DNA from 2 places in the Delftia sp. HK171 genome. Region 1 is predicted to be linked to the other one. Evidence: predicted binding sites of a transcription regulator. Region 1 holds the regulator's gene; the other holds the start of a gene.
The links. Region 1 encodes FNR, which switches genes on or off when oxygen is low (the NO sensors DNR and NnrR bind a similar motif). Its sites were predicted from a motif close to TTGATNNNNATCAA; they were not measured.

Region 1 (14,835 bases):
GGTCGAGAACTTCCGCCCCGGCACCATGGACAAGCTCGGCTATGGCTGGGAGACCCTGCATGCGCGCCATCCCCGGCTGGTGATGACGTCGGTCTCTGGCTTCGGCCAGACGGGTCCCTACAGCGGCTTTCCTGCCTACGACATGGTGGTGCAGGCCATGAGCGGAATGATGAGCGTGACCGGCCACCCGGGCGCCGGGCCCTGCCGCGTGGGCGTGTCCATCGGCGACCTGGGCGCAGGGCTGTATGCCGTCATCGGCACGCAGGCCGCGCTCATGCGCCGCGCCCGCACGGGGCAGGGCGAACGTGTCGATGTCTCCATGCTCGACTGCCAAGTGGCCCTGCTGGAGAACCCCGTGGCGCGGCTCGGGGCGCTGGGCAGCGTGCCGGGGCCCATGGGTACGCGGCATCCGTCCATGGCACCCTTCGATGTGTTCGCCGCGCAGGACGGCTGGTTCGTCATCGCCGTGGGCAGCGATGCGCTGTTCCGCAAGCTGTGCAGCCTGCTGCAATTGCCCGAACTGGCCGAGGACGCGCGCTTTGCCGGCAATGCCCTGCGCTGCGAGCACCAGGCCGAACTCAAGGCCGCGCTGGAGGCGCGCCTGCGGGACAGTCCCAGGGCGCATTGGCTGCGCCTGCTCACTGATAATGGCATCCCGGCGGGGGAGTACAACAGCGTGGCCGATGTCGTCGAGCACCCCCAGGTGCGCGAGCGCGGCATGCTGGCCCAGGTGCAGGCCCCCGGTGGCCAGACGCTGCGTGTGGCGGGCAACCCCTTGCTGGCCGCGTGCGATCAGCCCCTGGTGCGCAGGCAGCCGCCCGCGCTGGACGCGGACCGCGAGCGCATCCTGCGCGAGCTGTCCGTGGCGCAGCCTTCGCCCAACCATGAACGTGCCTGAGATTTCCCTGCTTCCCGCGGACTCTTCCTTCTTCTTCACAGCCATGACCAACCGCAATCTGTTCGCTGCCTTGCGCGCCGCCTTTCCCCAGGATCTGCAGAAGTGGGCCGTAGAGGCCATAGGCGCGGACGGCGCCAGCCTGTTCTACAGCTGGGCCGACCTGGACCGTGGCAGCGCGCGCATGGCCAACCTGCTGCAGTCGCTGCAACTGCCGCCCGCCAGCCGCATCGCCGTGCAGGTGGAAAAGTCGGTCGAGGCGCTGATGCTCTATCTGGCCACGCTGCGCAGCGGCCATGTCTTCCTGCCGCTGAACACGGCCTACCAGAGCGCCGAGATCGAATACTTCGTGGGCAATGCCGAGCCCGCCGTCGTGGTCTGCGCGCCGGGCAATTTCGGCTGGGTCTCCAAGATCGCCTTCACCTCGGGCGTGGCCCATGTCTACACCCTGGGCGACGACCGCAGCGGCACGCTGCTGGAACGCGCGGCCCACCATGGCGACGAGCATGAGGTGGTGAAGCGCGGCGAGGACGACCTGGCCGCCATCCTCTACACCAGCGGCACCACGGGCCGCAGCAAGGGGGCGATGCTCACGCACGGCAACATGCTGTCCAACGCCGAGACGCTCAAGGACTACTGGGGCTGGCAGGAGGGGGATGTGCTCATTCACGCGCTGCCGATCTTCCATGTGCACGGCCTGTTCGTGGCCATCCACGGCGCGCTGATCAATGGCAGCCCCATGATCTGGCTGTCCAAGTTCGAGCCCGGCACGGTGATCTCGCGCATGCGCGACGCCACCGTCTTCATGGGCGTGCCCACGCTCTACGTGCGCATGCTGGCGGACGCGCGGCTCACGCGCGAGGCGGCGGCCCACATGCGGCTGTTCATCTCGGGCTCGGCACCCATGCTGGTGGAGACGCACCGCGACTGGCAGGAGCGCACCGGCCACGTCATCCTGGAGCGCTACGGCATGAGCGAGACCATCATGCTGACCTCCAATCCCTACCGCGCCGACGCGCACAACGGCGGCCAGTCCGAGCGCCGCGCCGGCACCGTGGGCTTTGCGCTGCCCGGCGTGGGCGTGCGCATCGTGGACGACGCAGGCCAGCAGGTGCCCGTGGGCGAGATCGGCAACATCCAGGTGCGTGGCCCCAATGTGTTCAAGGGCTACTGGCGCATGCCCGAGAAGACGGCCGAGGAGTTCACGGCCGATGGCTGGTTCCGCACGGGCGACGTGGGCAAGCTCGACGAGCGGGGCTATGTGAGCATCGTGGGCCGCAGCAAGGACCTGATCATCTCGGGCGGCTACAACGTCTATCCGGCCGAGATCGAAGGCTTCATCAACGAGCTGCCCGGCGTGGCCGAAAGCGCCCTGGTCGGCGTGCCGCACCCGGACTTCGGCGAAGTGGGCGTGGCCGTGGTCGTGCCGCGCCCCGGTGCCGCCCTGGAGCCCCAGGCGGTGGTCGATGCGCTCAAGGGCCAGCTGGCCAATTTCAAGATTCCCAAGCGCTGCTTCGTAGTGCAGGAGCTGCCGCGCAACACCATGGGCAAGGTGCAGAAGAACCTGCTGCGCGACGAGCACAAGCAGCTGTTCGCCTGAGTTGGCGCCAGGGTGCGGATTGCGCCCTGGCCTGATTGAAAAAGCAAAAGGCATCGGCGCCGCCGATGCCTTTTTTTGTGTGGCGGCCGCCGAGGCTGCCGCTACCCTTCAACGCAGGACGAGCACGGGGATATGGGTGTGCGTGAGCACATGCTGCGTCTCGCTGCCCAGCAGCAGGCGCTGCAGGCCCTTGCGGCCGTGCGAGGCCATGACGATGAGATCGCAGTCGCGGCGCTTGGCCACGTCGATCACGCTTTCGGCGACCAGGTCGGACTTGACGATCTCGGTGGTCACGTTGACCTTCAGAGCCTGTCCCTTGGCATGGATGGCATCCAGCACGGTCTGCGCGTTGGAAGTCCACTGGCCTTCGATGCGCTCGATCTGCTTGAGGTCCACGGTCTCGCCGCCCTCGAAGTAGCTGCGCGGATAGTGTTGCACCACCTGGACGACGACGACGCTGGCGCCGCACAGCGCGGCAAGGCCCAGCCCGCTGTCCACGGCCTTGTCGGAAAGCTCGGAACCGTCGGTGGCGATCAGGATGCGGTTGTACATGCGTGCTCCTTTCGTGTGTGCTGATGGATGGGATGAAGTCAGCATAGACCCAACCATGAGTTAACGGTTGATTAATGTCAATACGCTTATCATGCGGCCCGATTACGCTAAGAACCATGCCCCACACCACGATAGCCCCATCCAGCGAGGCGGCAGTGGCGGCGCTTGATTCAGGCCCCTCGCCCTCGCAGCAGGCCACCGCCCGGCTGCTGGATGACCCGCAGGAGTGGAGTTCGTTCGGACGGCCCGCAGGCCCCCCAACTCCCGCCGACCCTTCCAAGGAACCTACCGACTTTCCCGCCTGGGATTCGCACGTCGTTCTGGAAGGCATGCACTGTGCCGCATGCGCCCTGACCATCGAGGATGCGCTGCGTGCCGTGCCCGGAGTGGAGAAGGCCGAAGTCAGTGCTGCCACGCGCCGCGCCCGTGTCACCTGGCGCCATGCGCAGGTGCTTCCCTCCGAGTGGATGGAGGCCGTGCGGCGCGCCGGCTACCAGGCGCTTCCCGCACGCGATGCCTTTGCGCGCGAGCGCCGCCAGGCTGAGAGCCGCCGGGCGCTGTGGCGCTGGCTGGTGGCCGGCTTTTGCATGATGCAGGTGATGATGTATGCGTGGCCCGCCTACGTGGCCCGCCCCGGCGACCTGTCGCAGGAGATGGAGACGCTGCTGCGCTGGGCCTCCTGGGTCATCTCGCTGCCCGTGGTGCTGTTTTGCTGCGGCCCCTTCTTCTCCAGCGCGCTGCGCGACATACGCCAGCGCCGCGTGAGCATGGAACTGCCCGTGGCCCTGGGCATGCTGATCACCTTCGTGATCAGTTCGCTGGGCACCTTCGATCCTTCGGGCCCCTTCGGCGAGGAAGTCTTCTACGACTCGCTGACCATGTTCGTCTTCTTCCTGCTGTCCGGCCGCTGGCTGGAGCTGCGCCTGCGCGACCGCACGGCCGGCGCGCTGGAAGCGGTGATGAACCGCCTGCCCGATGCCGTGCTGCGCGAGAACGCAGCCGGCCATTTCGAGCGCGTGGCCACGCGCCGGCTGCGCGCGGGCGACCGGGTGCGCGTGCTCAGTGGCGAGGCCTTCCCGGCCGACGGCACCATCGTGCGCGGCCGCACCCATGCCGACGAGGCCCTGCTCACCGGCGAGTCCACGCCCGTGCTGCGTGCCGAGGGCGATACCGTCACGGCCGGCAGCTACAACCTGGATGCCGTGGTCGATGTGCGTGTGGATGGCGTGGGCGCCGATACGCGCTTCGCCCAGATCGTGGGCCTGATGGAAAGCGCCTCGCTGCAAAAGCCGCGGCTGGCCCAGCTGGCCGACAAGGTGGCGCGGCCCTTTCTCGTCGTGGTGCTGCTGGCTGCGCTGGGCGCCGCCATCTGGTGGTGGCCCACCGATCCCGGCAAGGCCATGATGGTGGCGGTGGCCGTGCTCATCGTCACCTGCCCCTGCGCGCTGTCGCTGGCCACGCCCGTGGCCATGCTCACTGCCGCCGGCACGCTGGCGCGCAGCGGCGTGCTGGTGCGCAACCTGCAGGGCCTGGAGGCGCTGGCCGCCGTGGACACCCTGGTGTTCGACAAGACCGGCACGCTCACGCGCGATGGCCTGGCCCTGTCGTCCTTCGAGCCTGCTGCGGGCGAAGACGCCGACGAAGTGCTGGCACTGGCGGCGCTGCTGGCACGCCAGTCCATCCACCCGGCCTCGCGCGCCATTGCGCAGGCCGGCGCCGATGCCGCCACCGACTGGAAGCTGGACACCATGCAGGAAATGGCCGGCCTGGGCCTGGACGCCTGGGTGCAGCGCGCCGGCGCGCGCCGCCATCTGCGGCTGGGCTCGGCCCTGCACGCAGGCCTGGCCGGGGAGCAGCCCGTGCAGGGTGTGCTGCTGGCCGAGGAGACATCGCAGGGCTGGCACACGCTGGCCCGCTTCGTCCTCAGCGAGGACGTGCGGCCCGAGGCCGCCGCCGTGGTGCAGGCGCTGCACCGGCATGGCGTGCAGGTGATGCTGCTGTCCGGCGACCGCGAGGACGCGGCCCGCGCCATGGCGGCGCGCGTGGGCATCACCCAGGCCGAAGGCGGCTGCAGCCCGCAGGACAAGCTGGAGCGCCTGCAGCAGGCGCAGGCTGCCGGCCACCACGTGGCCATGGTGGGCGACGGCCTCAACGACGGCCCAGTTTTAGCTGGAGCGCATGTCTCTTTTGCGTTTGGTAGAGCAGTGCCCCTGGCACAATCGCGCGCAGATTTCGTTGTTCTGGGTGACAGCCTGGAACTGGTACTCCAGGCATGCCTGTTGTCGCGCCGCACGCTGCAGGTGGTGCGCCAGAACATGGCCTGGGCAGCCGCTTACAACGCGGTGTCGATTCCGCTGGCCCTGGCGGGCTTCATGCCTGCCTGGGTGGCCGGCCTGGGAATGGCACTGAGTTCGCTGCTGGTGGTGATGAATGCCGCGCGCCTTGCGCGCAGCCTGCCACTGGCTGCAACGAATCACACGGGCACGCCTGCTGCGCCCGCAGCGTCCGTCGCGATGAAGACGGGCTCCACCGCAACGGTGGGGAGGTTCTGATGGAAATACACCCCCTGAGCGGCTGCGCCGCTTCCCCCTCTCTCGCTTCGCGGGAGGGGAACGACACCTTCGCCGCGAGGCGGCTCTTGCTCGGTGTCACTGAGCTGGATCGCGCCCGTTCTGGGGGCAAGGCGTGGCGCGTCAGCGCCACGGGGAACTGACCATGGATATTTTGTATTTGCTGATCCCGCTGTCGGTGGTGCTGGTGCTGGCCATCCTTGCGGCCCTGTGGTGGGCCGTATATCGCGGGCAGTTCGAGAGTGTGGAGCAAGAGGGTGAGCGCATTCTTCGGGACGATTGACGTGGGTCAATACGCCCGGGAGCGAAGAACGTAACACTTTGATAGCAATCTAAGGGGTGCACGATGGATAGTTCAAATAAAAACGCTGTCTATTACGACGATTCCGTCGTAAGGCAGTTCTCTATCATGGCCGTCGTCTGGGGGGTGGTAGGCATGGCTGTCGGGGTGTTGATCGCCTCGCAGCTGGCCTGGCCGGAACTCAACTTCGGCATTCCATGGCTGAGCTACGGGCGCCTGCGTCCGCTGCACACGAACGCCGTGATCTTTGCCTTTGGCGGATCGGCGCTGTTCGCAACCAGCTACTACGTGGTGCAGCGCACCTGCCAGACGCGGCTGTTCATGCCCAAGCTGGCCAGCCTGACGTTCTGGGGCTGGCAGATCGTCATTCTCGCCGCCGCCATCAGCCTGCCGCTGGGCTACACCCAGGGCAAGGAGTACGCCGAGCTGGAGTGGCCGATCGACCTGCTGATCGCCGTGACCTGGGTTTCGTATGCCATCGTGTTCTTCGGAACCATCGGCATCCGCAAGGTCCGTCACATCTACGTGGCCAACTGGTTCTTCGGCGCCTTCATCATCGCCGTGGCACTGCTGCACATCGTCAACAGCGCAGCCATTCCGGCCGGCTGGATGAAGAGCTACTCGGCCTACGCCGGCGTGCAGGACGCGATGGTGCAGTGGTGGTACGGCCATAACGCCGTGGGCTTCTTCCTGACCGCAGGCTTCCTGGGCATGATGTATTACTTCATCCCCAAGCAGGCTGGCCGTCCGGTCTACAGCTACCGCCTGTCCATCGTCCACTTCTGGGCGCTGATCTTCACCTACATGTGGGCGGGTCCCCACCACCTGCACTACACCGCGCTGCCCGACTGGACGCAGTCCGTGGGCATGGTGTTCTCGCTGATCCTGCTGGCTCCCAGCTGGGGCGGCATGATCAACGGCGTGATGACGCTGTCGGGCGCATGGCACAAGCTGCGCGACGACCCCATCCTGCGCTTCCTGATCGTGTCGCTGTCGTTCTACGGCATGTCCACGTTCGAAGGTCCGATGATGTCCATCAAGACCGTCAACGCGCTGTCGCACTACACGGACTGGACCGTGGGCCACGTTCACTCGGGTGCCCTGGGCTGGGTGGGCCTGATCACCATGGGCTCGCTGTACTACCTGATCCCGCGCCTGTTCGGCAAGACCAAGATGCACTCGGTGGGCGCCATCGAGCTGCACTTCTGGATGGCCACCATCGGCATCGTGCTGTACATCGCCGCGATGTGGATCGCCGGTGTGATGCAGGGCCTGATGTGGCGCGCCGTCAATCCCGATGGCACGCTGACCTACACCTTCGTCGAAAGCGTCAAGGCCAGCTATCCGTTCTACGTGATCCGCGTGGCCGGTGGCCTGCTGTACCTGGGCGGCATGCTGGTCATGCTGTGGAACACCTGGAAGACCGCGATCTCGGGCCGTTCGGTGAAGGTGGCCGTGCCTGCCGTCGTGGCCCACGCCTGAGCGTCTAGGAGCATTACTCATGTCCGATCACAACAATAGCGCTCCCAAGAGCTTTTCCCACGAGAAGGTGGAAACCAACAATTTCCTGCTGATCGTGCTGACCCTGCTGGTGGTCGCCGTCGGCGGCATGGTGGAAATCGTTCCGCTGTTCTTCCAGAAGTCGACCACGGAAGCGGTGGCGGGCCTCAAGCCCTACACGCCGCTGCAGCTGATGGGCCGCGACGTCTATCTGCGCGAGGGCTGCTACAACTGCCACTCGCAGATGATCCGCCCCTTCCGCGCCGAGACCATGCGCTACGGCCACTACTCGGTGGCTGGCGAGTTCGTCTATGACCACCCCTTCCAGTGGGGTTCCAAGCGCACGGGTCCCGACCTGCACCGCGTGGGCGGCAAGTACAGCGACGAATGGCATCGCATCCACCTGAACAACCCGCGCGACGTGGTGCCCGAGTCCAACATGCCTGCCTACACCTGGCTGGAAAAGAACAAGGTGGATGACACCGTGGTCGCCCAGCACATGAGCGCGCTGCGCAAGGTGGGCGTGCCCTACAGCGACGAGGAAATCAGCGGCGCTGCCGAGCAGGTCAAGGGCAAGACGGAAATGGACGCCGTCATCGCCTACCTGCAGATCCTGGGCCGTTCGGTCAAGTAAAGGAGAGCGACATGGACATCACCACCATGCGCATCGTGGCCACGCTGGCCTCGCTGGCCTGCTTCATCGGCATCTGGTGGTGGGCGTTCGCCCGCCGCAACCAGGCCCGTTTCGACGAGGCCGCCCAGCTGCCGTTCGAGCAAGACTGAGTCCCTCCACCAGAACGAGAACTTCCCATGAGCGATTTCGTAAACATCTTCTGGTCGATCTATGTCACGGCGATCACGCTGGGCGGCATCATCGGCTGCCTGCTGCTGCTGTATCTCACCGCACGCAAGAAGGTGGTCCCCTCGGCCGACAACACCACGGGCCACGTCTGGGACGAGGACCTGCGCGAGCTGAACAACCCCATGCCCAAGTGGTGGATGTGGCTGTTCATCATCACCTCGGTGTTCGGCTTCGCCTACCTGGCGGCCTATCCGGGCCTGGGCTCGTTCGCGGGCAAGCTGGGCTGGACGCAGCTGGGCGCCTATGAAAACGAGATGGCCAAGGCCCGCGCGGACCTGGAGCCGCTGTACGCCAAGTTCACGAGCATGAGCACCGAAGACATGGCCAAGGACCCCCAGGCCATGGCCATCGGCGAGCGCCTGTTCATGAACAACTGCGCACAGTGCCACGGCTCGGACGCACGCGGCGGCAAGAGCTTCCCCAACCTGACCGATGGCGACTGGCTGCATGGCGGCACGCCCGAGAAGATCAGGGAAACCATCACGGGTGGCCGCATCGGCATCATGCCGCCCATGGCCGCTGCCGTCGGCACGCCCGACGATGTGCGCAACCTCTCGCACTATGTGCTGAGCCTGTCGGGCAGCCCGCACGACTCGCTCAAGGCCTCGCTGGGCAAGTCCAAGTTCACGGCCTGCGCTGCCTGCCACGGCATGGACGGCAAGGGCAACCAGGCCCTGGGCGCGCCCAACCTGACCGATGACATCTGGCTGCACGGCTGGGGCGAGGCCGCCATCACGGCCATGATCAACAACGGCAAGCACAACGAGATGCCTGCCCAGAAGGACAAGCTGACCGAGGCGCAGATCGCGGTGCTTGCTTCCTATGTCTGGGGCATGTCGCACAAAGACGGCGCAGTCCGTCAGTAAGCACAGGGGCGGCGCTGCGGCGCCGCCTTTTTGCGTTTTGAGTTTTCAGATATTTCAAAAAAACAAAGGAACCCACCATGAAGCCCGAGAGCGGGGATGACACCGGGAAGCCTCCCCGCAAAGTCATTCCGATCACGCCGGCCACGCCTGATCCGGGCGAGCTGGTGTCGATGTTCGAGTCGGAAAAGAAGGTCTACCCGCGCTCCATCAGCGGTGTCTTCGCTCGCTGGCGATGGGCCCTGGTGTTTCTCACCCAACTGGTTTTCTACGGCCTGCCCTGGCTGGAGTGGGGCCAGCGCCAGATGGTGCTGTTCGACCTCGGAACGCGGCGCTTCTATCTCTTCGGGCTGGTGCTGTACCCGCAGGACTTCATCTACCTGGCGGGCCTGCTGATCATCTCGGCGCTGGCATTGTTCCTGTTCACGGCCGTGGCCGGGCGCCTGTGGTGCGGCTTCTCGTGCCCGCAGACGGTCTATACCGAGATCTTCATGTGGGTGGAGCGCAAGGTCGAAGGCGACCGCAGCGCGCGCATGCGGCTGGACAAGAACGGCTGGACCTTCGAGAAGGCCTGGAAGAAGTCGCTCAAGCAGTTGCTGTGGATCGCCATTGCGCTGTGGACCGGCTTCACCTTCGTGGGCTACTTCGTGCCCATCCGCGAGCTGGGCGGCGAACTGCTGGCGCTGCAGGGCAGCTGGCAGATGTTCTGGGTGCTGTTCTACGGCTTTGCCACCTATGGCAACGCGGGCTACATGCGCGAGCAGGTCTGCAAGTACATGTGCCCCTATGCGCGCTTTCAGAGCGCCATGTTCGACCGGGACACCATGATCGTCAGCTACGACACGGGCCGGGGCGAGCCGCGTGCGCCGCGCACCAAGAAGGTGGACTACAAGGCCCAGGGCCTGGGCGACTGCATCGACTGCAAGATGTGCGTGCAGGTCTGCCCGGTGGGCATCGACATCCGCAACGGTCTGCAATACGAATGCATTGGCTGCGGCCTGTGCATAGACGCCTGCAATTCCATCATGGACAAGATGGAGTACCCGCGCGGCCTGATCCGCCTGACCACGCAGAACGCCATGGCCGGCCTGTGGCGGCGTGCCCAGGTGCTGCGCCGCATCTTCCGTCCGCGCGTGCTGATCTACTCGGCCGTGCTGATCGGCTTGAGCGTGGCCATGATCGTGAGCCTGGCGCTGCGCCAGTCGGTCAAGGTGGACGTGATCCGCGACCGCGCCTCGCTGTCGCGCATCGTGGCGGGCGGCAAGCTGGAGAATGTCTACCGCCTGCAGATCATGAATGCCACCGAGCAGGCCCAGCGCTATCGCATCAGCGCCCATGGCCTCGATGGGCTGGAGCTGGCGTCCGAGCAGGAAGTCGAGGTCGGCCCGGCCGAGACGCGCGGCATTGCGGCGCGACTGCAGATTCCCTACGGTTCGGCCGAGCCGGGCTCGCACACCGTATTCTTCGATATCGATGCCGTGCATTCAGGCGCGGGACGCGCGTCCGAAAAGGCCGTCTTCCTGGTGCCCCGGTGATGTTCCTGGCAGGCGCGGCACGGTCCGCGCCTGCCGCCTGAAAGAAAGAGGTTTCCCATGTCTTCCAGTCCCGCAGTTTCCGCGCCCGCGCAGGCTCCCTCGCACCCCGACGCCGGCAAGCCCTGGTGGAGGTTCGGCCATGTCTGGCTGGTGGTGGCCGGCCCGGCGGCCGTGGTGGTCGCTGCCGTGATCACGGCCATCATCGCCATCAATGGCGCCGATCCCGTGATCGACCCCGACTACTACCGCAACGGCATCACGATCAACGAGCGTGCCGATGGCGTGCGCGAAGTGCCCAAGAGCATGGCGCCCGCCGTCACCGGCCGCAACCATGCGGCTACGCCCGCGCACGATCACCCCACGGACCGCTGATCGCCGTGCACCCCTGCAAGAGGCCGCAGTCGCGGCCTTTTTGCATGGCGGATCGCATCTCCGGCATGCGCGACGGGTGAGGGTTTCCTACAGGCGTGCAGGGCGCTGCGGGGCTTGGCGCCATGCGTTGGCGCGGCGCACAATGAAGGCGACCCCTCGACAGCACAAGGAGATCGCTGATGTTGGCCCAACGCTGGATGTGGATTGCCTGGCCTGCCTTTCTGGCAGCCGCCGTGATGGAGATGCTGGTTTTTGCCTTTGTGGACCCGCTGGAGCTGCATTGGCTCGGCGACCTGGGCTGGTCGCGCCAGGGCATCTACACGCTGGCCTTCTTCGCCTTCTGGGGCGTGACCATGCTCTCCAGCCTGATGACCACCATGCTGGGCCGCTCGGCCCGCGATCTCAATGACGGCGTGGTCTCCGAGCCCGACCCGGACCTGGCCATGCAGGGGCTGGGGCGGGACTGAGCGAGAGCCCGCCGCAATGAACAAGGCCCGCTGTCGCGGGCCTTGTTCATTGGCGGATGAATGCTTGCCGCCCTTGCAGCCTCACTGGCACTGCTGGCTGTTGACGATGCGCTTGAGCGCCTCCGTGTCCAGGATGCGCAGATGGCGCTGGCGCACCTCAATGATGTTGTCGTCCGCGAACTTGGAGAAGGTGCGGCTCACCGTCTCCAGCTTCAGGCCCAGGTAGCTGCCGATTTCCTCGCGCGTCATGCGCAGCACCAGTTCGGACTTGGAAAAGCCCCGCGCATGCAGGCGCTGCACCAGGTTGAGCACGAAGGCGGCCAGGCGCTCTTCTGCGCGCATGCTGCCCAGCAGCAGCATCACGCCGTGCTCGCGCACGATCTCGCGGCTCATGACCTTGTGCACATGGTTTTGCAGGGCCGTGACCTCGCGCGACAGGTCTTCCAGCTTGTCGAAGGGCATGACGCAGACTTCGGCGTCTTCCAGCGCGACGGCATCGCAGGTGTGGTGGTCGTTGACGATGCCGTCCAGGCCGATGATCTCGCCGGCCATCTGAAAGCCTGTGACCTGGTCGCGTCCGTCCTCGGTGGCCACGCAGGTCTTGAAGAAGCCGGTGCGGATGGCGTACAGCGAGGTGAATGTCTCGCCGTTGCGAAACAGCAGGCCTCCGCGCTTGACCTTGCGGCGCGTGGCCACGATGTCGTCGATGCGCTGCATCTGCTCGGCATCCAGGCCCATGGGCATGCACAGTTCGCGCAGGTTGCAGTTGGAGCAGGAGGCTTTGATGGTCTGAAGGTTCATGGAGTGATAAACATCAGCGGCACACAGCGTGCCGGCGGTGACCTCGTGGATTGCGATGAGTTGGATCAAATTGTCGCAGCAGTCCCTCAAACAACTCTTGATATGAGTCAAGGACATGACCGATGTGCTGCGGCACAGTCGAGGTATTAGAGGAAAAAACCCATGACCGCTGTCACCCCAGAGCTGCTGCGTCGCTTTGACGTACCGGGGCCCCGATACACCTCGTTCCCTACCGCCGACCGCTTTGTCGAGGCCTTTGGTGCAGAGGACTATATCCTGGCGCTGCAACAACGCAAATCGAGTACCGCAGCGCGTGCCATGCCTTTGTCGCTGTATGTGCACGTGCCCTTTTGCGAGTCGCTTTGCTACTACTGCGCCTGCAACAAGATCGTGACGCGTCACCATGATCGCGCTGCCGTCTACCTGGACTACCTGGCGCGCGAGATGGCCTTGCACACGGCCCATTGCGGCAAGGGCCAGGCCGTCAGCCAGCTGCACCTGGGCGGCGGCACGCCCACCTTCTTCTCCGACGACGAGCTGCGCACGCTGATGGGCCTGTTGCGCGAGCATTTCAAGCTGGAGCCGGGTGGCGAGTACTCCATCGAGGTCGATCCGCGCACCGTCAGCGTCGAGCGCCTGGCCGTGCTCAAGGAGCTGGGCTTCAACCGCCTGAGCTTCGGCGTGCAGGACTTCGACGAGCAGGTGCAGATCGCGGTGCACCGCGTGCAGCCGGCCGAGCAGGTGTTCGAGCTGGTGGCGGCCGCGCGGCAGCTGGGCTTTGCCTCCATCAACGTGGACCTGATCTACGGCCTGCCCAAGCAGACGCCCGAATCCTTCGAGCGCACGCTGGCCCAGGTCAACGCGCTGCGGCCCGACCGCATCGCGCTCTATGCCTATGCCCACCTGCCCGAGCGCTTCAAGCCGCAGCGGCGCATTGCGGCCGAGGATCTGCCCCAGGGGGCCGACAAGCTGGCCATGCTGTCGCGTTCCATCGCCGCGTTCATGGACGGTGGCTATGTCTATGTGGGCATGGACCACTTCGCCCTGCCCGAGGACTCGCTGGCCGTGGCCAAGCGCCAGGGCCGGCTGCACCGCAACTTCCAGGGCTACAGCACCCAGCCCGACTGCGACCTGATTGCGCTGGGCGTGTCGGCCATCGGCAAGGTGGGTGCCAGCTACAGCCAGAACGCCAAGACGCTGGAGGAGTACTACGACGCCATCGACGCCAGCCACCTGCCCGTGGTGCGGGGCCTGGCGCTGTCGCGCGACGACCTGGTGCGCCGCGCCGTCATCATGGCCATCATGTGCCAGGGCGCCGTGCTGTTCGAGCCCATGGAGCAGGCATGGCTGCTGGGCTTTCGCGAGTACTTCGCGCCCGAGATGGCGGCCCTGGAGGACCTGCAGGCCAAGGGCCTGGTGCAGATCAGCGACGAGGGCTTCCAGGTCACGCCCATGGGCTGGTACTTCGTGCGCGGCGTGGCCATGCTGTTTGACCGATATCTGCAGGCGGACAAGAACCGGGCGCGGTTTTCGAGGATCATCTAGGCCCCATGCTGTTGTCGCTCCTCTGGACCGCTTTGATCATGGGGCTCGTCGGCGGGCCCCATTGCCTTGCCATGTGCGCTGCGCCCTGCGGCGTGGTCACGGGCGGGGCGGGGCAGGGCGGCGGCTCGCAGGTGGTGGCCGTGCATGGATTGCAAAGCCGGCTGTGGCTGCGCACGGCGCTGTTCCACGGCGGCCGTCTGGCCGGCTATGCCAGCCTGGGCGCTGCCTCGGCCCTGGCCATGGAAAGCCTGTCCTGGCTCACCAGCCAGACCACGGCGCTGCAGCCGTTCTGGACGCTGACCCATGTCGCCGTGATGGCCTGGGGCCTGGCCATGATGGTGCAGGCCCGCCAGCCCGCCTGGCTGGAGTCAGCCGGCCGCGCTGCCTGGCGGCGCGTGCAGCCCTGGGTGTCGGCGCCGGGCGGCACGCTGGCGGCAGGCTATGCCTGGGCGCTCATGCCTTGCGGACTGCTGTATTCGGCCGTGCTGGTCGCCGCGCTCAGCGGCGGCCCGTTGCAGGGCGCGCTGGCCATGGCGGCCTTTGGCGTGGGCAGCGGCCTGTGGCTGGTGGCCGGCCCCTGGCTGTGGCGGCTGGGCCGGCAGCGCCTGAACGGCCTGCGCGCCGAATGGGGCACGCGCCTGGCCGGCCTGATGCTGGTGGGCGTGGCCGTCTGGGCGCTGTGGATGGACCTGATCTACAAGCCCAACCTCTGGTGCCGTTGAGCAACAGCTGAGGCCAGACTTGGCACCTGGGGTCGCGGATTGGCTGCGAGGCCCTCAGAACTGGAGATAATGCCCGAATCATCGGCTTACATATTGCCGATTCCTTCAGCCTCGGGGCCGTTGCCGCGCGTGAACCATTCCGTCCTCATCGATATCCGAGACCTCCGTCCGGGCATGTTTGTCCAGCTCGATGTTGGGTGGCTGAACCATCCCTTTCCGGTCAGCAGCTTCAAGATCACCTCCAGCGCAC
Region 2 (14,835 bases), 1.7 Mb from region 1:
CATCTTGCTGCGTCCCGTGGACGAGCTGGAACTCACCGTGCGTTCGGCCAACTGCCTCAAGGCAGAGAACATCTACTACATCGGCGACCTGATCCAGCGTACCGAAAACGAGCTGCTCAAGACCCCCAACCTGGGTCGCAAGTCGCTCAACGAGATCAAGGAAGTCCTGGCTTCCCGCGGTCTGACGCTGGGCATGAAGCTCGAGAACTGGCCGCCTGCTGGCCTGGAAAAGCGCTAAGCACTATAATTGCAGGCTCTCCTTTTTGGAGAGCCTCAGTGCCTCGGGCAGTACCTGATACGGCTGCACGAATTAATCAACAACTTGCGCAAATTCGGTTGAGGCAAGCTGCAGATCCGGTAACGGGTCCAGGCTTGCATCCTTGTTTGCGCAAGCCCTAATTACATATTTTAGGAATAAAGCACCATGCGTCACGGTCACGGCCTCCGCAAACTCAATCGCACCTCTTCGCACCGCCTGGCGATGCTGAAGAACATGATGAATTCGCTCATCGAGCACGAAGCCATCAAGACCACCGTTCCCAAGGCCAAGGAACTGCGCCGCGTGATCGAGCCCATGATCACCCTGGCCAAGGTCGACACCGTTGCCAACCGCCGTCTGGCATTCGACCGCCTGCGCGACCGCGACAGCGTGACCAAGCTCTTCAACGAGCTGGGCCCCCGCTTCGCAAAGCGTCCTGGTGGCTACACCCGTATCCTGAAGATGGGCTTCCGCGTGGGCGACAACGCCCCCATGGCCTTCGTGGAACTGGTCGAGCGCGCTGAAGAAGGCGCCGCCGAAGCCAAGGCAGCTGAATAATCTGCTATAATTTTGGAATACCGCGCGATGGAGCAGTCTGGTAGCTCGTTGGGCTCATAACCCAAAGGTCGGAGGTTCAAATCCTTCTCGCGCAACCAAATTGAAAAGGGCTACGACAACTGTCGTAGCCCTTTTTTCATGCCCTCGCGCCAGGGCAAAGGCCAGGCAGACAGCCCGGCATCAGCCGCCCAGCTGGTTGCCGATGCGCTGGCCTAGCCGCAGGCGCACGCGGTGGGCGATTTCCTGGGCGACCTCGGGGCTGAGCACTTCGCTGATGTGCAGCAGCTCGGTGTAGTGCATGTACAGAAGGCCGCGCAGGGTCTTGAATGCGGCCTCGTGCTCGGCGCCGCAGACGCTGGCGTCATTGGCCAGCACGCGCTCCACCACACCGGCCTGCAGCAGCGGGATCTTGCATATGACGGCGTGGCGGGCGATCTCCAGGTCGATTTCCTGGAGCCGGCATTCCCATTCCTCGGGCAAGAATCGGTTGGCTGGCATGTCGGCTTTTCTCCTTTTTTCACTGCATGGGTACACCGGGGCGAAAGGCACCCGGTCTGGGGATGCTGTCATGTGAGCGGGGCTCGGTGGCCTGGGTCGCCAGGTTTACTGGCCCGGCCTTGATGCCTGTCAAACTTCGGTGGCGCAGGCGCCCGCTGGAAGCCGGGCTCATGCTGCACTGCATCATGATGTCAGTCATGCGGCGCGGCCGCCAGTGCCCGTGCAGGCTGGTGGGCTTTTGCTCCCGGCAGGCCATGCTCTCTCGGCGCCGCTCCGGCAACGCAAAGGATCCACATGCTCGAGAAGATCGCCTCGCTGTTCCGCTATTTCAAGGCGGCCGTGCCGTTCCGGCTGGTGCCGGCACTGATTGCCACCGCCGTGCTGTTCGGCCTGCTGCTGATGCCCGTGCCCGAGGGGCTGACGCCCAAGGGCTGGCAGCTGGTCGCCATTTTCCTGACCACCATCGTGGCCATCATCCTCAAGGTCATGCCCATTGGCGTGATGGCCTTGATGGCCATCGTCATCGTCTCGCTGTCCCAGGTCACGTCCGGCTCGTCCAAGGGTGCCATCACCGATGCGCTGAGCAGCTTTTCCAGCCCGCTGATCTGGCTGATCGTGGTGGCCATCCTGATCTCGCGCGGCCTCAAGAAGACGGGGCTGGGCAGCCGCATCGGCCTGATGTTCATCGCCCTGCTGGGCAAGCGCACCATCGGCATCGGCTACGGCCTGGCGATCTGCGAGCTGGTGCTGGCTCCGTTCACGCCCAGCAACACGGCGCGCGGCGGCGGCATCGTGCACCCGATCATGAAGTCCATCGCCAATGCCTTCGAGTCGGACCCGGCCAAGGGCACGCAGGGCAAGGTGGGCACCTACCTGGCCCTGGTCAACTACCACGCCAATCCCATCACCTCGGCCATGTTCCTGACCGCCACCGCGCCCAACCCGCTGGTGGTGGATTTCGTGGCCAAGGCCACGGGCCAGGCCCTGCACCTGAGCTGGACCACCTGGGCGCTGTACATGCTGCTGCCGGGCCTGCTGTGCCTGCTGCTGATGCCGCTGGTGATCTACCTGCTGTCGCCGCCCGAGCTCAAGGCCACGCCCAATGCCGTGGAGTACGCGCGCAGCGAGATGGCGCGCATGGGGCCGCTGTCGGGCAAGGAGCGCGTGATGCTGGGCACCTTCGGCCTGATGCTGCTGCTGTGGGCCAACGTGCCGCAGATGCTGTTCGGCCCGGCCTTCGTGCTGGACCCCACCGTGGTCGCCTTCCTGGGCCTGTTCGTGCTGATCATCACGGGCACCATCGACTGGGATGACGTGCTGTCCGAGAAAAGCGCCTGGGACACCCTGGTGTGGTTCGGCGCCCTGGTCATGCTGGCCGAGCAGCTCAACAAGCTCGGCGTGGTGTCCTGGTTTGCCGTGGGCATGAAGAACGCCATCGTCGCCAGCGGCCTGGACTGGCTGCCGGTGGCGGCCATCCTGGTGGGCGTGTTCGTGTTCTCGCACTACCTGTTCGCCAGCACCACGGCCCACATCAGCGCGATGATGCTGGCCTTCCTGACCGTGGGTGCGCAGCTGATTCCGGCCGACTATGTCGTGCCCTTCATGCTGATGATGACGGCCGGCTCGGCCATCATGATGACGCTGACCCACTACGCCACCGGCACTTCGCCCATCATCTTCGGCAGCGGCTATGTCACGCTGGGCAACTGGTGGCGCGTGGGGGCTGCCATGTGCCTGATCGAGCTGCTGATCTTTGCCGTGGTCGGCAGTGTCTGGTGGAAGCTGCTGGGCCTGTGGTGAGGGCGGGCGCCCTCAAGCCGTGGTCCGTGGCTCGCCCAGCGACAGCATGAGCCGGTTGGCCCAGTTGAAGAAGGCCGTGCCGTGCAGCACATCGGAGATGGCGGCATCGTCCAGGCCTGCGGTGCGCAGCGCATCGATGTGGGCGGGCTCCAGCGCAGGCGGCGTCTGGGTCAGCGCCACGGCCGCCGTGACGATGGCATTCCAGCGCGGCCCCAGGTCCGTGCCCGGGCCTTCGTCGAGCAGGCGCTGCACGTCGCCACCCCTGCGCGAGAAGTGCGTGGCAAAGCGCGCATGGACCGAGGCGCAGTAGATGCAGCCATTGGCGCGCGAGGTGGCCGCAGCGGCCAGCTCGCGCTCGGCACGCGGCAGGCCGGCGTCGGGGTTGTAGAAGATGTCCTTGTCGGTGCGCGTGCGCGCGCCCAGCGTGTCGGGGTCGCGCGCCAGCAGGCGGAAGTAGGGCGACTGCGCGCGTGAGGCATCGACCAGGCCTGCATGGTGGCGTTCGGTCAGCTCGCTTTCTTCCAGCGGCTCAATCCATGGCAGCCAGTCGAGCTGTTCCTGGGTGAAGACCTGGGGAGCGGCGGAGTTCGTTGAGGTCATGGCTGGGCTTGCAGGGTGGTGGGTTGATGGGTTGCCTGGGGCGCGGGGCGTGCAGCCAGCACGCGCAACCCCGCCACCACGCGGATCTGGAAGGACAGGAAGGACGCCAGCTGGGACAGGATGACGATGTCCGTCTCGCTCCAGCCCGCCTGTTGCAGCGCCTGCAGGGCCCCGGCGCTGGCGTCGCGCGGGTGGTAGGCCAGCAGGTGGGCATGGGCCAGCGCCGCGGCCAGGCGCGGGCCCAGCAGTGCGGCGTGGGCCGGGTCCACGGCATAGGCGGGGCCCGGCTGGTCCTCGCGGCTCAGCGGGCCTGCCGGGGAGCTGCCGTAGGGGCCGTGCGGGCCGCTGCCGGCCTGCAGGCTCTGGGCGCGGCCACGCACCACTTCGGACGCCACCACGGCGGCCAGTTCCGCATCCTCGGCGGCCAGCGCGCGTGTATAGAAGACGGCGCTGCGCGGCTCGCCATGCAGCCCGGCCGTGAAGGCGGCCAGGGCCCGCCGCTCGCGCAGCGAGACCGTGCCGGGCACGGGCTCGGCGGGCGTGAACAGGGAGGCAAAGCTTTGCTGGGCCTGCGTGCGTGCCTCGGTGCGGTGGCGGCGCACGCGGTCCAGGGCGCTGCCGGGGGTGATGTCGGCGAGGTGGTCGATCACGTCGCCGGGAAAGCGGGGCGTTGCGGTGGTGTTCATGGTCATGCGGCTTGCAGCAGTCCGGCCCGGACTGCGGGGAGGGAAGAGGGCGCTGGGGTGGACGTGGATGTGGACTCATCGGCACGGCGCCAGCCCAGGGCCGGTGCCACATGGGCGGCCGTCAGTTCGATGGAGCGCAGGATGGCTGCATGCGGCGGATCGATGGAATGCACCTGGAAGACGATGTCGCTCACGCGCGCCAGCGCCGTGTCGGCGCGCAGCGAGGCGATGACCTCGTCGGGCGTGCCCACATGCACGTCGTAGGCGGCGATGAGATCGGCCAGCGGCGCCTGCGGATCGACGCGGGCCGCCCATTGCGAGGGCTGGGCCGCATGGCGCAGGGCCACGCGGCGCAGGCCGGCCTCGGCCCAGCGCAGCGCATCGTCTCGGCGGTCGGCCACGAACAGCGTGCGCGAGCCCAGGATGCGCGGCGCCCGCCCTGCGGGCAGGCGGGCGAGGTAGGCGTCGATGATGGGGTTCTGGATCTCGGACAGCGTGGCCTGCGGCGCGCCTTCGGGCCGTGGCTGGGTGCGCGACAGCATCAGGCCGTCGCCATTGGCACCGGCCCGCGCGCCGCCCTCGGCCGAGAACGTGGCCTGCCAGACGCGCTCCAGCAGCTGCGGCGCGGCCGGGTACAGGTGCACGCCACCGGCCAGCGCGCGCCCGGCCCAGGCATCCTGCAGCACGCCGAAGTTGCGCGCGAAGACGGCGCCGCGCTCGGCGCCCTGCACGCCAAAGGCCTCGAAGGATTCGGCCGTGCCGCCCGTGCCCAGGCCCACTTCCAGGCGGCCGCCGGTCAGCAGGTCCAGCACGGCCGCGTCCTCGGCCACGCGCAGCGCGTTTTCCAGCGGCAGCGTGATCACGCCCGTGCCGATGCGGATGCGCCGCGTGCGCGCCGCCACATGGGCCAGGAAGACGAAGGGCGAGGGCAGGCCGCCCTCGCTTTCATGGAAATGGTGCTGGGCCACCCAGGCCGAGTCGAAGCCGTGGGCCTCGGCATGGGCGATCTGCTCGGCCACCAGGCGGTAGCGCTCGCCGGCCGGCGCGTCGTCGAGCAGGCGGCTGAAGAAGCCCAGGCGCGGGCCGCTGCGGGGGACGGCGCCAGCGTGTGTGTCAGGCGGTATGAGGGACAAAATCAATGCTCCTTTTGCCGGGAATGGCGTCCATGAGTTCACGCGTGTAGTCGCTGGTGGGGCGCTGGAACACCTCCTCCACGCTGCCCGCGTCCACCACCCGGCCCGCGCGCAGCACCGACACCGTGTCGGCAATCTGGCGCACCACGGCAAGGTCGTGCGAGATGAAGAGATAGGTCAGCCCCAGGTCCTGCTGCAGCTGGGCGAGCAGGGCGAGGATCTGGGCCTGCACCGTCACGTCCAGGGCCGATACGGCCTCGTCCAGCACCAGCACCTGCGGCTGCAGCACCAGGGCGCGCGCAATCGCCACTCGCTGGCGCTGGCCGCCCGACAGCGCATGCGGGCGCCGCTGCAGCACGGCGGCCGGCAGGCCCACGCGCTCCAGCATGTCGTGCACGCGCCGGCGGCGCTCATCGGCCGGCAGCGGGTCGAAGTTCAGCAGGGGTTCCTCGATGATGTCGAACACGCTCTGGCGCGGATCCAGAGAACTGAACGGGTTCTGGTAGACCAGCTGCACGCGGCGGCGCAGCTGGCGCAGGGCCTCGCCGCGCAGGCCCGTGACCTCGGTGCCTTCGATGCGGATGCGGCCCGCCGTGGGCCGGCCCAGGCCCACGATGGCGCGGATGGTGGTGGTCTTGCCCGAGCCCGACTCGCCCACGATGGCATGCGTGCTGCCCCGGCGCACGCGCAGCGACACGCCGTCCACGGCGCGGAAGATGCCGCGCCCGTGGGCGGAGGCATGGCCGGGGGCCGCGAACTCGTGCACCAGGTCCTCGACCTCGATGGCCCAGTCATCGGCCGTGGCGGGCCTGGGCGTGCGGCGCGGCGCGGGCGCCAGCGAAGGCGCATCGGCCAGCAGCCGCCGCGTATAGGCGCTTTGCGGATTGCGCAGCAGCTCCAGCGTGGGGCCCTGCTCCTGGATGCGGCCGCCCTGCATGACGACCAGGCGGTGCGAGCGGTCGGCCGCCACGCCCAGGTCATGCGTGACCAGCAGCACGGCCGTGCCGGTCTCGCGGCGCAGCGCGTCGATCAGGTCCAGGATGCGCCGCTGCACGGTCACGTCCAGCGCGCTGGTGGGCTCGTCGGCAATGATGAGGGCGGGCCGCAGCGCGATGGCGATGGCGATCAGCACGCGCTGGCGCATGCCGCCCGACAGTTCGTGCGGATACTGGCGTGCGCGCAGCGCGGGCTGGGACAGCCCCACGCGGGCCAGCAGCTCCAGCACGCGCGCCTGCACGGCCGTGCGGTCGCGCAGGCCGTGGATGCGCAGGATCTCGCCCACCTGGTCGCCCACCGTGCGCACGGGGTTCAGCGACATGGTGGGGTCCTGCGGCACCAGGCTGACCACGCGGCCGCGGATGGCGTTCCAGCGTGCGGCCGGCCAGCCCGAGACCTCGGTGCCCTGCAGGCGGATGCTGCCGTGCTCGCGGTGGCCGTTGTCGGCCAAAAGGCCGATCACGGCCTGGGCCGTGGTGGTCTTGCCCGAGCCCGATTCGCCGACCAGGGCCACCACCTCGCCCGGCGCCACGGAAAACGACACGCCGTGCACCACGCGCTGCGCCTGGCCTGCGGCATCGCGGTAGGCCACTGCCAGGTCCTGCACTTCGAGCACGGGGGCGGTCGTTGCCACCGCTGGTGCGGCGTGGATGCGTTCCTCGATGGCGGCGCTCATGCAGGCCTCCGTGCGAAGGCCGTGGCGATGCGGTTGGCTGCCAGCACCACGGCCACCACGATCAGGCCCGGCGCCGTGGTCAGCCACCAGGCGGTGGCGATGTAGTTGCGGCCCTCGGCGATCAGCAGCCCCCATTCGGGCGTGGGCGGCGGCGCGCCGTAGCCCAGAAAACCCAGCGTGGAAATCGCAAGGATCGCCGAGCCGAACTGCAGCGCCGCCATGGCGATGACCGAGGTCAGCGAATTGGGCAGCACATGGCGCCACAGCACGGCGGCAAAGCGCCCGCCGCTGCCAAAGGCGGCCTCCACATAGTCGGAGCGGCGCACGCGCACCACCTCCGAGCGCACCAGGCGCGCGAAGCTGGCCACCGAGACCACGCCCACGGCAATGGCCGCGTTGATGGTGCCAAAGCCCAGCACGATGATGATGGTCAGCGACAGCAGCAGCGAAGGCACGGCCAGCAGCACATCGACCAGGCGCATCAGCGCATCTTCCGTGCGCCCGCCCGTGGCCCCGGCCAGCAGGCCGATCAGCGTGCCCACGGCCAGGCCCACGCCCACGGCCACGAAGGCGCCCGACAGCGAATGCACGGCGCCATGCACCACGCGCGCCCACAGGTCGCGTCCCAGCGCGTCCGTGCCCAGCCAGTGCGCGGCGCTGGGCGCCAGCAACTGCTGGCCGGCCTGGCCCGCGATCGGGTTCTGGTGGGCAAACCAGCCGGGCGCCAGCGCCCACAGCGCGGCCACGGCGATCACCAGCCAGGCCAGGGCCAGCGTGGGCGGCAGGCATTTCAGGGATTGCAGGCGGGCCGGCAAGGCGAAGCTGCGGCGCGGGGCGGCTGGCGCAGGGGCCAGGGACGACGCTGGCAGCGCCGTGGGAATGGGAGTAGGAGTGGCGGGCGCGGCCTGGGCATCCAGGGCCGGGGAAAGAGCGCTTGAGACGGCAGTGTTCATGGCCGGTTCTCCACGGAATGGCGCAGGCGCGGATCAAGCAGCGGGTACAGCAGATCCACGGCGAGGTTGATGAGTACGAAGGCGGCGGCCGAGACGACCACCACGGCCTGGAGCACGGCCGTGTCCTGGTTGCCCACGGCCTGCTGGGTCAGCGTGCCCAGGCCATTGAGGCCGAACACGGCCTCCGTCACCACGGCGCCGGCCAGCAGCTCGCCGAACAGCACGCCGGCAATGGTCAGCGTGGGCAGCAGGGCATTGCGTGCCACATGGCGCAGCAGCACCCAGCGGCGCGAGGCGCCCTTGGCCCGTGCCACGGCCACGAAGGGCTGGGCCAGCACGGCGTCGATATTGCGCAGCAGCACCTGGGCCAGCGGCGCCGAGATCGGTACGGCCAGGGTCAGCGTGGGCAGCACCAGTCCTTCCCAGGGGCCGGGATTGATCACGGCGATCCAGCCCAGGCGGAACGACACCACCTGGATCAGCATGATCCCCAGCCAGAACACGGGCACCGAGACAAAGACCGAAGGCAGCGAATACAGCGCGTTGCGCAGCCAGGCAAAGGGCGCCAGGCTGGCAGCCGCCGCCAGCGCCACGGCCAGCAGCGCGGCTGCGGCAAAGCCCAGGGCCGCGAGCTTGATCGTGGGCGGCAGGCTGGTGGCCAGGCCCTGGCTCACCGGCACGCCGGCCTGCAGCGAATAGCCGAAATGGCCCGTGAGGAACTGGCCCAGCGTGTGCAGGTACTGCTGCCACACGGGCTGGTCCGAGCCGTAGGCGGCGCGGATGTCGGCGATCTCCTGTGGGCCCAGGCCCAGCTCGGGGTTCAGGAACTTGATCAGCACGGCATCGCCCGGCAGCAGCTGCAGCAGGATGAACGAGACCGTGAAGGCCGCCCACAGCACCAGGGCGGCCTGTGCGATGCGGCTGAGCAGATAGCGGCGCGGCATGGGAGCGGTTCCTCTGGGAGCGTTCCGGTCAGCGCCTGGCCAGCCAGGTGCTGTAGAAGCTGGGCCGGCCCACGGCCTCGAAGCCCACGTCGCGCACCCAGCCCGCGCCCGCAAAGGCCTGGGGTTCCTCGAAGATGGGGATCACATAGGCTTGGTCGATCAGGTAGTTCTGCACCTCGCCGGCCAGCGCCAGGCGCCTGGCGGCATCGGTCTCGGCCGCGATGGCGTCGAACAGGCCGTTGAGCTTGGTGTCCTCGAAGGATTTCACCTTCTGGCTCACGCCGCCCTTTTGCAGCAGCACGTTGCGGTTGGTCGGGTAGTAGTTGCTCTTGATCACGTCGGGATCGGCGCGGCCCACCATGCCGGGCAGCACGCCGGTCTTGTCGGGGTCCAGCGTGTCCACGGCGCGGCTGCCCGCGTCGCCCGACAGCACGTTGAGCTTGACGCCGATGCGCGCCCACTGCTGGGCCACGAGCTGCAGCGTCTCCTTGTTCTGCGGCTGGGGCAGGGACTCGTAGGTGGACAGCACGAAATCGCGGCCGTCCTTCTGGCGCAGGCCGTTGGCGCCCGGCGTCCAGCCGGCCTCGTCCAGCAGCTGTTTCGCCTTGGCCTCGTCATAGGCCAGCTTGGCCGACAGGTCCACGAAGCCGGCCGCCGTGGAGGCAATCACCGAGCGCGCCTGCGGATAGCGCGGCGAAAACAGCGTCTCCACGATCTCCTTGGCATTGGTGCCGTGCAGCAGGGCCTTGCGCACCTTGAGATCGGCCACCAGGGCGTTGTCCGGGCGGATGGCCACGCTGTTGTTCACGCCGCGCGTGGGCGGGGCGTAGATGCTGAACTTCTGGTCCTCGACGCGCTTTTCGTCGTAGGCCTGGATCTGGCGGATCAGCCCGGCCTGGCCGGCCAGCAGCGCGCCGATGCGCACGCTGTCCTCGGGCGTGACGATGAACTTCACCTCGTCCAGCCGCGCGCGGCCCTGGTGGGCCAGCTTGGCGGGGCCCCAGGCATAGTCCTTGCGCACCTTGAGCACCAGCTCCTTGCCCAGCGTCTCGCTGGCCACCACGAAGGGGCCGGAGCCGATGATGCGCGTGGCGTCGCCCAGCTCCTCGAAGGGGCGGTCCAGCGTGGCCGGCGAGACCAGGCCCGAGCCGATCACCGAAGTGCCCTGCAGAAAGCCCGGCGAAGGCTTCCTGAAGAAGAACTTCACCGTCAGTGGGTCGACCACCTCGCTGCGCTCGTAGTTGTTGATCACCTCGGACACCGGCTGCTTGAGCGCCTTGTTGCCCAGGCCATAGGTGTCGAAGTTGCGCGCCACGGCCGCCGCGTCCAGCGGCGTGCCGTCGGAGAAGGTGACGCCGGGCCGCAGCTTGAAGCTGTACTCGGTGGCGTCGGCATTCACGGTCCAGGACTCGGCGATCCAGGGCTGGATCTCCAGCGTCTTCGGGTCCTGGTAGGTCAGCTTGTCGGTGATCTGGTTGAGCACGCCGCCGTTGGGATAGAAGCCCCCGGCCGGCGGATAGAGGTTGGTATGGGCCTGCTGCTCCAGGTAGACCAGGGTGCCGCCTTCCACGGGGCCAGCAGCCGCGCCCGCCTGGGCCGTATCGGCCTGCCTGGAGCACGCCGCCAGCAGCAGGCTGCTGCCCGCCAATACCGCTATCGCGGCCTTCCATGCCACCTGACCCGCCTTCGATTGGGAAAACACGTTCGTACCTCGCCGCCGCTGGGGCGCTGAAAAACAAGACTGCCGGCCACAGGACCGGCTCCATGTTTTTCATGCTATCGATGCCAAATATTTGCGCTCATATATCGAGTTGCATCGTTATTTGGAAAACGACTAAGGGATGGGGCGCCCGCATATCTGCCCAGTGCATAAGCGCAGACGGATTCGTTTGTTTGCCGCGCATGCGGCGGTCCCAACAATGGGCTGGTACTTCCTTCACCGAAAGCCCGTCCATGAGCCATCTCAACGAATACCTTGCCGAAAAGCGCGCCGCCGTGCTCGCCCGCAGCGCCGCCGTCGCGGCCGGCACGGCCCAGCCCGCCCACCTCAAGGCCCATGTGCGCGCCGAGGGCCGCAGCGGCGTGCGCCGCCTGCGCATCCGCGAGCACCAGGTCATCAGCGACAGCCCGCCCGACTTCGCGGGCTACAACCTCGGCCCCAGCTCGCCCGAGCTGCAGCTGGGCGTGCTGGGCACCTGCGTGACCCACATCTTTCTGATCCAGGCGGCCGAGCGCCAGGTGCCCGTGGAGAGCCTGGAGGTCGAGGTCACGGGCATCATCGACCCGCGCGGCGGCAAGCCCGGCCACGAGGCCACGCCCATCTGGCCGCATGAGATCGGCTACACCGTGCACATCGACTCGCCCGCCAGCCGCGCCGAGATCGATGCGCTGTTCGAGGCCGTGGAGCGCACCTGCCCCATCCTCAACCTGCTGCGCAATCCGCAGAACATCCGCGCCGAAGTGCGCCACACCGACTCCAGCGCCGCCGCGCGCCTGGCAGCCTGAACACCGTGCGGAAAGCACCCCTGCCATGACCCTGCCACTCGACCACATCGTCATCGCGGTCCAGGACCTGGAACGCACCATTGCCGACTACACCGCGCTGGGCTTCAACGTGCTGCGCGGCGGCGAGCACCCGGGCCGCTCCACGCATAACGCCCTGGTGGTGTTTGCCGACGGCGCCTATTTCGAACTCATCGCCTGGCGCGCACCCGCGCCCGAGGAACGCTGGTGGCAGCAGCTGCAGCGCCATGGCGAGGGCATTGTCGATTTCGCGCTGCTGCCCACCGAGACCAGCGCCGTGGTTGCCGCCGCCCAGGCGCGCGGCCTGGACTACGAGGCGCCCTACGAAGGCGGCCGCCTGCGCCCCGACGGCGCGCAGCTGCGCTGGCGCAATGCACGCGCCCGCAGCCAGGACCTGCCCTTTCTCTGCGGCGACCTCACGCCGCGCGCCCTGCGCGTGCCCGAAGGGGAGGCGCGCGTGCACCCCAACGGCGCCACCGGCGTGGCCCGGCTGTACGTGGCCGTGCATGACCTGCGCGCCAGCCTGGCACGCTGGCGCGCGCTGCTGGGCGAGGGCGCCGATATTGGCGAGGCCCGGCTGTCGGACGACGGCAGCGCCTACCGCGCATCGCTGAGGCTGGGCGCCACTGCGCTGGTGCTGGCTGCGCCCGCCCAGGGCGTTGCCACGGGCACCCTGGGCCACCGTCTGGCCACGCGCGGTGAAGGCCCTTATGCCATCGAGCTGCAGGTACGCCAGCCCGCGTCTGCGCTGGCGCTGGACGAGACCGCCACGCATGGCGCGCGCATCGTGCTGGCCCAGGTTTCCCCGGCCAGGGAAACCGCCGCCGCCTAGGCGAAATGCGTGGGCGCTAGAATGGCGCCCCGCTGACACCCATGCCCACCCCGGTGGGCGTTTTCGTTGCAGCCGCGGCCTCCCTTGAGGGGCGCCGCGGCGCGGCGCTGCTTGCCATGACGACTGCTTCCACTCCTGCCACGCTGGGCATAGATTTCGGTACCTCCAACTCCGCCATGGCCTGGCGCGCCCCCGGCCAGACCGCACGCCTGCTGCCGCTGGAGGGCGATGCCTGCGGCATGCCCACGGCGCTGTTCTTCCATACGGACGAGCACAGCACCCATTTCGGGCGCGACGCCATGGCCCAGTACCTGGACGGCGAGCCGGGCCGGCTCATGCGCTCCCTCAAAAGCCTGCTGGGCAGTGCGCTGCTGCAGGAAAAGACGGCGGTGCACGACCAGTTCGTGAGCTACCAGGACATCATCGGCCTGTTCCTGCGCCGCGTGGCCGACCGGGCGCGTGCCTCGCTGGACGGCCGCCTGCCCGAGCGCGTGGTGCTGGGCCGGCCCGTGCATTTCGTGGACGACCATCCCGAGCGCGACCGCCAGGCGCAGCAGGCCCTGGCCGATGCCGCGCGCGCCGCAGGCCTGGGCGAAGTGGATTTCCAGATGGAGCCCATTGCCGCCGCGCTGGACTACGAGCAGCGCCTCACGCAGGAATCCGTGGTGCTGGTGGTGGACATCGGCGGCGGTACCTCCGACTTCACCGTCGTGCGCCTGGGCCCCGAGCAGGCCGGCCGCAGCGACCGCCGCGACGACATCCTGGCCACCAGCGGCGTGCACATCGGCGGCACGGACTTCGACCACCGGCTCAACCTGGCCCAGCTCATGCCGCTGCTGGGCTACCGGCACATCGGCCCCAGCGGCCGCGAAATGCCCAGCCGCGTGTTCTTCGACCTCTCGACCTGGCACCTGATCCAGTGGCTGTACTCGCCCAAGGCCCTGGCCGAGGCGCGCAACCTGCGCACCGACTACAGCGACCAGCGCCTGCACAAGCGCCTGATGGAAGTGCTGGAACTGCGCGAAGGCCACCGCCTGGCCGCCGTGGTGGAGCAGGCCAAGATCGAGGCCTCCACGCGCCATGCCGAAGCGGCCATCGAGCTGGGCTGGCTGGAATCGGGCCTGTCCGCCGCCATCTCGCCCGAGGTGCTGCACGAGCAGCTGCAAGGCCCGCTGCAACAGGTCGTGGCCTGCGCCCAGGACTGCCTGCGCCTGGCCGGCGTGGCGCCCCAGGCGCTGGACGCCATCTACCTCACGGGCGGCTCATCGGCCCTGCGCACGCTGCGCGATGCGCTGCGCGAGGCCTTCCCCGGCGTGCCGCAGGTCGAAGGCGACCTGTTCGGTGGCGTGGCCACCGGCCTCGCGTATGCCTGATCAATCCGCGTCGCCGTCCTCCTCGGCGGCCTGCTTGATAGCCAGCGCGGCGTCATAGAGGCGGTTGCGCGGTGCGCCCGTGATCTCGGCGGCCAGGCGCACGGCGGTCTTGGTGGGCAGCTCGGCCAGCAGCAGGCGCAGCACGCGCAGCGCTTCGCCGTCGGCCTCATCGCCACCCAGGGCCACCGGGTGCAGCACCACGGCGAATTCGCCCTTGCTGCGCTGGGGCACGGCCTGCAGCCAGGCCGGCAGCGCGCTGGCGGGCATGGTGGCAATGTCCTCGAACTGCTTGGTGATCTCGCGTGCCAGCGTCACCGGGCGCTCGCCCAGCGTGGCCAGGGCGGCGGCCAGGTCGGCAATGCGGTGGGGCGCCTCCAGCAGCACGGTGCAGCGCGGCTGCAGGGCCAGTTGCTGCACGGCGGCCAGGCGCTCGGCCGACTTGGTGGGCAGAAAGCCTGCGAAGACGAAACCTCCCTCGCCCTGCGAAGGCGTGACCGCGCCGGCCACGCTGATGGCGGCCGTGATGCTGCTGGCGCCGGGCAGCGGAATGCAGCGCAGGCCCGCGGCCTGCACGGCTGCGCACAGGCGTGCGCCGGGGTCGCTGACGCCGGGCGTGCCCGCATCGCTGACATAGGCGATGCGCTGGCCCTGCTGCAGCCGCGCCACGATCTGCTGGGCCGCCTCGGCCTCGTTGTGCTGGTGCACGGCCAGCAGCTGGCTGCCGGGCCGGTCCAGTCCATAGGAGCGCAGCAGGCCCTGCGTGTGGCGCGTGTCCTCGCAGGCCACGCAGTCCACCAGCTGCAGCACATGCAGGGCGCGCAGGCTGATGTCGGCCAGGTTGCCGATGGGAGTGGCCACCACGTAGAGGGCGCCCTGCGGATAATGCTGGGATGCCGCAGCATCCTTGGCTGCGCCCAGCGCGGTGGCGAAAGAGGTAGTCAATGGGTTTCCTTGCGAAAAAGCCGGCAGGCGCGGGGCCGTCTGCCCTCACGACCCGGCATCGG

Region 2: a site for FNR is predicted at 1,435-1,448, ahead of BO996_RS05395 (DASS family sodium-coupled anion symporter). Genes of this name have one in related genera too.

What each region holds. Positions count from the first base shown of each region.
Region 1 covers NZ_CP018101.1:2,840,928-2,855,762, forward strand. The annotation lists gene BO996_RS12915 (CaiB/BaiF CoA transferase family protein) at 1-898, shown strand, start outside; gene BO996_RS12920 (malonate--CoA ligase) at 942-2,495, shown strand; gene BO996_RS12925 (universal stress protein) at 2,604-3,047, opposite strand; gene BO996_RS12930 (heavy metal translocating P-type ATPase) at 3,164-5,599, shown strand; gene ccoS (cbb3-type cytochrome oxidase assembly protein CcoS) at 5,763-5,900, shown strand; gene ccoN (cytochrome-c oxidase, cbb3-type subunit I) at 5,964-7,400, shown strand; gene ccoO (cytochrome-c oxidase, cbb3-type subunit II) at 7,420-8,052, shown strand; gene BO996_RS12950 (cbb3-type cytochrome oxidase subunit 3) at 8,064-8,201, shown strand; gene ccoP (cytochrome-c oxidase, cbb3-type subunit III) at 8,229-9,146, shown strand; gene ccoG (cytochrome c oxidase accessory protein CcoG) at 9,224-10,678, shown strand; gene BO996_RS12965 (FixH family protein) at 10,736-11,050, shown strand; gene BO996_RS12970 (hypothetical protein) at 11,230-11,517, shown strand; gene fnr (fumarate/nitrate reduction transcriptional regulator Fnr) at 11,599-12,318, opposite strand; gene hemN (oxygen-independent coproporphyrinogen III oxidase) at 12,481-13,863, shown strand; gene BO996_RS12985 (sulfite exporter TauE/SafE family protein) at 13,869-14,585, shown strand; gene BO996_RS12990 (HD-GYP domain-containing protein) at 14,760-14,835, shown strand, end outside.
Region 2 covers NZ_CP018101.1:1,173,338-1,188,172, forward strand. The annotation lists gene BO996_RS05375 (DNA-directed RNA polymerase subunit alpha) at 1-238, shown strand, start outside; gene rplQ (50S ribosomal protein L17) at 425-817, shown strand; tRNA gene BO996_RS05385 (tRNA-Met) at 839-915, shown strand; gene BO996_RS05390 (hypothetical protein) at 998-1,315, opposite strand; gene BO996_RS05395 (DASS family sodium-coupled anion symporter) at 1,610-3,115, shown strand; gene BO996_RS05400 (alkylhydroperoxidase domain protein) at 3,128-3,715, opposite strand; gene BO996_RS05405 (CMD domain protein) at 3,712-4,407, opposite strand; gene BO996_RS05410 (putative FMN-dependent luciferase-like monooxygenase) at 4,404-5,534, opposite strand; gene BO996_RS05415 (dipeptide ABC transporter ATP-binding protein) at 5,515-7,206, opposite strand; gene BO996_RS05420 (ABC transporter permease) at 7,203-8,159, opposite strand; gene BO996_RS05425 (ABC transporter permease) at 8,156-9,103, opposite strand; gene BO996_RS05430 (TIGR04028 family ABC transporter substrate-binding protein) at 9,132-10,805, opposite strand; gene BO996_RS05435 (OsmC family protein) at 11,057-11,608, shown strand; gene BO996_RS05440 (VOC family protein) at 11,634-12,458, shown strand; gene BO996_RS05445 (Hsp70 family protein) at 12,575-13,831, shown strand; gene rsmI (16S rRNA (cytidine(1402)-2'-O)-methyltransferase) at 13,832-14,773, opposite strand; gene BO996_RS05455 (YraN family protein) at 14,773-14,835, shown strand, end outside.